One region of the Paenibacillus sp. FSL W8-0426 genome, then DNA from elsewhere that is predicted to be linked to it. Evidence: riboswitches for the same ligand, from Rfam matches in the RefSeq annotation. Region 1 holds a riboswitch; the other holds the start of a gene.
What was found. A riboswitch is a leader RNA that binds a small molecule or an ion and turns the genes downstream of it on or off. The one in region 1 is predicted to bind glycine.

Region 1 (3,417 bases):
ACGAGCTGCGCAAAATCGGCGTTAGGGAACCAACCCTTCGGTATGAATAAAGCCGTGATCAAGCCCCATGCGATAAATGCACCCATGTTCGGCATAACCATGCCGCTCAGGAAACGTCCGAACTTTTGCACGCCTACCCGCAGTCCTTCGGCTTTCCCGGACTTTGCGTCCACTGAACTCATATTGATAACCTCCTCAACATGTTAAACCTTGACTCGACTGAACATATCAACACGCAGTTCAGATGAATAAAGGTACAAATCTTGTATTCGTGATTTTCAAGTTCATACTAAATGAAAACGGTATCCCTTACAACGAAATGAAAATCAACTCCCGTCATGAACGTTGATGACAAGATTTAAATTGGATCTGTTTTGCGTTGTCGCAAGTTCAACAGCAACGTACCGATTCCTTCTATGTATCATGCCCAATCATAGCCCTGGCTTATTAAAACAAGAATGCATAATATAAAAAAACAGTGTTTTTTAAGAGGTACAAGAGATACACCCTTTCAGACTTTCCCCTTAAACAACGCAAAAAAGCCAAGCGGCAGCTTGGCCGCATCGGCTTTTCAAACCCATGAAATATACACTTTTATTTTCAGTAATAATACGTAAATTAGTGCAAACGATTATTCTTCGGTATGCTTCCGGTAGGCATCCGCGTCCAGCAGTCCTGACAGCGCCGCGCTCAAATCGCCGTCCACGCGGATTTCAACCATCCAGCCTTCTTCATAAGGAGAAGTGTTTACAAGCTCCGGCGCCTCTTGCAGCGCCTCGTTTACGGCCACAACGATTCCTCCCACGGGCGCAAACAGATCCGAAACCGTCTTTACGGATTCGATCGTTCCAATGCCTGCCTCCGCTTGCACATTCGAGTCAAGGTCAGGCAGTTCAACAAACACAATGTCACCCAGCTGATGCTGCGCGAATTCGGTTATGCCTATACGCACAGTATTTTCACCGACGGTTTGCACCCATTCGTGTTCTTCACTGTACAGGAAATCGTTTCTCAATTCGCTCATTTGGTTATCCGCCTCGCTTTTTCATTAGTGGAGTGCATGCGTTCCTTGACCTTCCCTTTTTCCCAAAACATAGCGTATGACATGTCGGCCATAAATGTCAATATACCTAACAATATATTCTTTTCACCCTCCAAAAAGTGACATCCTTTTTATAGGCATTCAATCATATACTGGATATGGAATCGCTACCTTGTCGGAAACACGAACATTAAAAGGGCAAAAAAAATAAATATTCGCTTTTATTCTCTATTCTTATGATATAGTTCTTGACACAAATAGCTTTAACGCGTTTTAATTGAGGTGAGAAACAACTGACAGAAGCAATATTCGCGGATGAACGTAAAGGGAGAGATCACCCCGTCCCGCTTTGGGATCGTACGTGGTGGCGCCGAAGGAGTAAACCCCCGACAAGCGGCGGGTGAATCTCTCAGGCAAAAGGACTTTTACGGGACGCAACTCTGGAGAGCATCCATTCGCCCAAGAAGGGCGTTTTGATCACCCAAGGGGAAACCTGACGCAATCTGCGACGGGGTAACTCTCAGGTACCAAGGACAGAGCCCAGGAATTCAGCATGCTGCCGCATGCCGGTTCTTTGGCCTGTCCTTTTCCTTTTTCCCCAAAAAACGAAAACAGTGCATAAGAATCCTGCATAGGGCAGCTTCCTCATGACGTATAGACCATCCCTTTTCCGCGGTTTCGTTTCACATTCGGCCCGTCTGGCGGCCTACAACGAGGTGATATGATGTCCGATTTGTTAAGAACTCCTCTCTTCCCGCATTATCAGCAATTCGAAGGCATGCGCTGCATCGATTTTGGCGGCTGGGAACTGCCCGTGCAGTTCAGCGGCATCCAGAAAGAGCATGAGGCCGTGCGCGAACGTGCAGGATTGTTTGATGTATCCCACATGGGTGAATTCATAGTCCAAGGCGAACAAGCCGAGGCCTTTTTGCAGCAAATGACAACCAATGACGTGACATCACTGGTTCCGGGGCAAGCTCAGTACACATTGATGTGTTATCCGAGTGGCGGGGTCGTCGATGACCTGCTCATCTACAAACTGGAAGAACAGCGCTATATGCTGGTCGTCAACGCCTCCAATATCGAAAAGGACTGGGCATGGCTGCAAGAGCACATCATTGCCGGTGTCGGGATGAGCAACGTATCCGAAGAGACCGCGCTTTTGGCGCTGCAAGGCCCGCTGGCTGCCGATATTCTGGCCAAAGTCACAACGGGTACGAATCTCGGCGACATCGAGCCGTTCCGGTTTGTCCGCGATGCCGACGTATGCGACGTTACGCTCCTGCTCTCGCGCACGGGTTACACGGGCGAAGATGGATTCGAGCTCTACGTCCCGGCCGATCAGGCCGCCCGGATCTGGGAAGGACTGCTGCAAGCCGGAGCACCGCACGGACTGATTCCTGCCGGACTTGGCGCAAGGGATACGCTGCGCTTTGAAGCAAGATTGCCGTTGTACGGACAGGAGCTGTCCGCGACCATTTCTCCGCTTGAAGCCGGGCTTGGCATGTTCGTGAAATGGAATGCCGGACCGTTTATCGGTCAGGAAGCGCTGCTGCAGCAAAAGAACGACGGCCCTGCTCGCAAGCTGGTCGGCATTGAAGTACTGGAGCGCGGAATTCCCCGGCCGCACTATCCGATCTATGCGGATGGCGTACAGATCGGCGAAGTGACGACCGGCACCCAATCCCCTACGCTGAAGCGCAATCTGGGGCTCGCCCTGATCGACAGCAGGCATGCTGCGCTGGGTACTCCGCTTGAGATCGGGATTCGCGGCAAAACATTGAAAGCCGAGGTCGTCAAAACCCCTTTTTACAAACGGACGCGCGCACCAAAGACACCTGATGCAAAAGAGACCATCCAAGGAGCTGATCTAACATGACCAAGCACCGTTACATCCCGATGACCGAGCAGGATCAGAACGCCATGCTGGCAACGGTTGGCGTGGATACGATCGATGACCTGTTCCGCGACATTCCCGAAGACATTCGTTTCCAGGGCGAACTGCCCATTTCTTCCCGGCTCGACGAACACGCGCTGAGTCGCCATATGGCCAAACAGGCCGGAGCTAACGCCCATTTCGATACACACGCCAGCTTTCTTGGCGCCGGCATTTACGATCATCACATTCCTTCCGTCATCAATCACGTTATCTCGCGATCCGAATTTTACACAGCTTACACACCATATCAACCGGAAATCAGCCAAGGGGAGCTGCAAGCGATCTTTGAATTCCAGTCATACATCTGTGAGTTGACCGGCATGGCCGTTGCCAATGCCAGCATGTATGACGGCGCTACAGCCTTTGCGGAAGCCGGGAATCTGGCTGCTGCGGCCACCCGCCGCAAGCAGCTGATCGTGTCCAGCACAGTGCATCC
Region 2 (3,417 bases), 2.0 Mb from region 1:
TCGGCGTCTGCGCCAAACCTCCCTGGGCCGTCTCGCGATGCCTGCTCGGCATGGCGCTGCCCACCTCCAGCATCACATCGATCACCTCGTCCGAAGGAATCGCGCTGCGCACGCCAGCCAGGGCCATATCCGCGGCAGCCAGTGCAGTCACGGCACCCAGCCCATTGCGGACGATGCAAGGGATCTCTACTAGCCCGGCCACCGGATCGCAGATCAGGCCCAGCGTATTTTTGAGCGCAAGACCGACTGCATGCACGACCTGCTCCGGCGTGCCTCCGCGCAGCTCCACCATTGCGCCTGCTGCCATGCCGATCGCCGAGCCCACTTCAGCCTGGCAGCCCCCTTCGGCTCCCGAGATGAAGGAATTGTTGGCAATGACGTATCCGATGGCTCCGGCACAGAACAAACCATTGACCAAATGCTCGTCATTCCAGCCAAACCGCTCCTGGGCGCTAATGAACACGCCGGGGATAATGCCGCAGGAACCCGCCGTCGGCGTCGCCACGATGCGTCCCATGGAGGCATTCACCTCGGATACGCACAGCGCATAGGTCATTGCAAGCGCAGAAGCATCACCCGAGCAGGTTTCTCCGCTGCGAATGTACGCGGCCATCTTTTTGCCGTCTCCGCCCGTCAATCCGCTGCGCGAAGTGGTGTCCTCCGTCAGTCCTTTACGCACAGCCTCCTTCATCACCTGATAATATTCCGACATTTGCCGCACAACGTCCGTTTCCGGGACATTGGTTTCCTTTACCTGCTCCTCGACCATAAGCTGCGCAATCGACTTGGATTCGGCCGTGCAGATGGCGCTCAGCTCGTGCAAATGTTTAAACCGCATCGTGACCCACCCCTCTCTTCAAATCAATGACCCGAACGTCCAGCATATGTTCCAGGGTACGCAATCGGTTCAGCATCTCCGCGTTTGGCGGACCGTCCATCTCCATCGCCGTCAACGCTTCACCGTCGCGGGCTTTGCGGTCTACCTGCATGTAACCGATGTTCACGCCGGAGGAACTGACCGTTGACGTCACCGAGGCAAGGACGCCGGCCTTGTCGGAATGGCGCAGGACCAATGTAGGGAATTCGCCGCTGATCTGCACGCGGAAATCGTTCAGCGCGTGCACCGATACGCTGCCGCCGCCGATGGAGGCACCAACCAGCGAGCATTGACGTTCGCCGTGCCACAGTTCGATCTTGACGGTATTCGGATGCGGGGCAGGCAGGCCGCTCGTATAGAATTCGACATCCATTCCGGCTTCTTCCGCATATCGCTCCGCATCCGGAATGCGCGGATCGTCGGTTGCATAGTCGAGAAGGCCGCCGATCAACGCAAGATCGGTGCCATGGCCCTGATACGTATCCGCAAACGAGCCGTACAACGTTAACCGCGCCCGCTCGGGCATAAAGCCGAGCCATTGGCGCGCAATTCGGCCGAGCCTTGCCGCTCCTGCCGTATGTGAACTGGATGGCCCCGTCATAGACGGGCCAATAATTGAAAACACATCTTTGAAACGCATCCTGCACCCCTCCATGTAACTGCCCCGCCGACTCCATCATGTCCGAATCCAAGGCATCCATATTTTCACTATGCTTCCTTATAAACACACCAAAAAAGGACAGAGAAGGGCCTTTAGCCCTCTCTCTGTCCTCGATGCCTGAGAGTTTCATGATGTTGGTCGATTGTTCGACCCCATCATTTACCCCTTGGGCGGCGCCATGTCATGGCACACTCTCCAGAGCTGCGTCCAACGATGGTACATTTACCTGAGAGATTAACGTTCGTGCCGGGTGCACGCCGCTTGCTCCTTCGGTGCCCGAAGCGGCCGCATGAATGTTTATTCAGCCTGTCCGGGTCTCTCCCACTCGTCATCATTCGCTATATAGGTCATAATCGATAAGTCATGTTCTTGTTCACACATATTACTTACTCATCTTGGTCATTCATATAACAGATTAAACTTCAACACACTTTATGTCAATAAAATTAACGTATTATTACCATACTCGGACGAGTGCCAGATAAACGGGTGCATGATATCGCAAATCCCGGCTGAGAGGCCAATAATGTTTGGAGACGTTGTACATATACACATTGAGATTCTCCATATATTTATATGCATCCTTTTATGGTATTGTTCAGTGATTAGACAGTCTCCCTATCCAACTAGATCAAGTTCGAAGCCTGTCGAAACCAATCCTTCACGGCATTAGCCTGGTCATGTTCCAGGAAAACCGCTCTAAAGCCGCTTCGATTCACCATAAGCTTGGCCCGAACGGATAGCAAGGACTTGCTTCGCTGTCCGGTCGTGGCAGCGGTGTTCACCGTAACGACATGGGGCCTGCGCATTAATGCCGTTCTGCGGGATATTGTCCGGTGACGAAGCGTCAGCTGCTTGCCTTGAATGCTCATCCCTTCATCCTTGAAGCATCCGTATCCCCAAACGGCACATAAGGGCACGAAGAGAAACAGCAGCGCGCCGGCCTGGCCCAGAAATACGGTTCCCGCCGTTCCCAGCACGGCCGCACCCAGCAGTTTCCAGCGCAGGAACAACCAGCGGGCTCGATCCGGAGGGCGGCTGGCAGGTGTGTGCATTTCGAATTGCGGAACGATTCGGGCAAGCAGTTCATTCACATCGCGAACCGGCAGCAGCGGATGCAGCATCATTTTTTTCTCCATCTCCGAAGTCAAGACATATATCTCCACCTCGGCATAACCAAATGGCTGTCGCAGCAGCCCCTCTTTGACCTCCACAGCCTGTACCTTACGGGGAGAAAACACATGCTTTCTCCGGTCGAGCAGACCGGAAACGATGGCAATGTTTCCGCCTTCCTGCTCCACGGTGAACCCGGCATACTTGATCGTAAACAGCACGGCTGACAAGATCCATGCCAGCAAAAACATGACGGGCACAAGTCCGAGCCACCAAATTACGGGCAGCCGTCCGGCCTGTTCAACCAGGTTGCTGTAAAAGTGATCCGGAAGCAGGTCATCTGCGAATGAATAGACCCCTGCACCGAAAACCACGACAAGCGGCAGATTCATCGTTGTCAGCGCTCCGACAAACAATCTGCCGGCTGACAGGCGCAGCAGAACCTCTCGCTTTACCGGGAATGCTGCCCCCTCCATAAGCTCCACACTCTGTCCGGGAGCTTCTCCCTCTTCGCGGCGAACATGCTCTTCGGACCATGGTGCTGCCGCAGGCGCGTCCTCTCTCTTCACCGCTTCACTTCGCTTCTGATATAACCACCGCTCGATCCGCTCGGCCTCTGTAATTGCCAGAGCGGGAAGCACGCCATCCGCCTCAACGCTGCCCCCCGGCGTCTCAATCTTGAGCTGTGCCAGCCGGAGCATCCGCTGAATCAGGGGCTGTTGCGTCTGGACGGAGTGGATGCGGCTGAAATAGATCGATTTCTCCT

Region 2: it holds a riboswitch for glycine, as region 1 does, so the genes downstream of both, sdaAB (L-serine ammonia-lyase, iron-sulfur-dependent subunit beta) here and gcvT (glycine cleavage system aminomethyltransferase GcvT) in region 1, are expected to answer to the same signal.

What each region holds. Positions count from the first base shown of each region.
Region 1 covers NZ_CP150203.1:5,368,767-5,372,183, forward strand. Annotated here, with positions in the region: gene MKY59_RS24240 (PTS mannitol transporter subunit IICBA) at 1-182, opposite strand, end outside; gene gcvH (glycine cleavage system protein GcvH) at 632-1,024, opposite strand; glycine riboswitch at 1,358-1,477, shown strand; gene gcvT (glycine cleavage system aminomethyltransferase GcvT) at 1,767-2,921, shown strand; gene gcvPA (aminomethyl-transferring glycine dehydrogenase subunit GcvPA) at 2,918-3,417, shown strand, end outside.
Region 2 covers NZ_CP150203.1:499,045-502,461, reverse strand. Annotated here, with positions in the region: gene sdaAA (L-serine ammonia-lyase, iron-sulfur-dependent, subunit alpha) at 1-838, opposite strand, end outside; gene sdaAB (L-serine ammonia-lyase, iron-sulfur-dependent subunit beta) at 828-1,517, opposite strand; glycine riboswitch at 1,744-1,872, opposite strand; gene MKY59_RS02380 (PH domain-containing protein) at 2,165-3,417, opposite strand, start outside.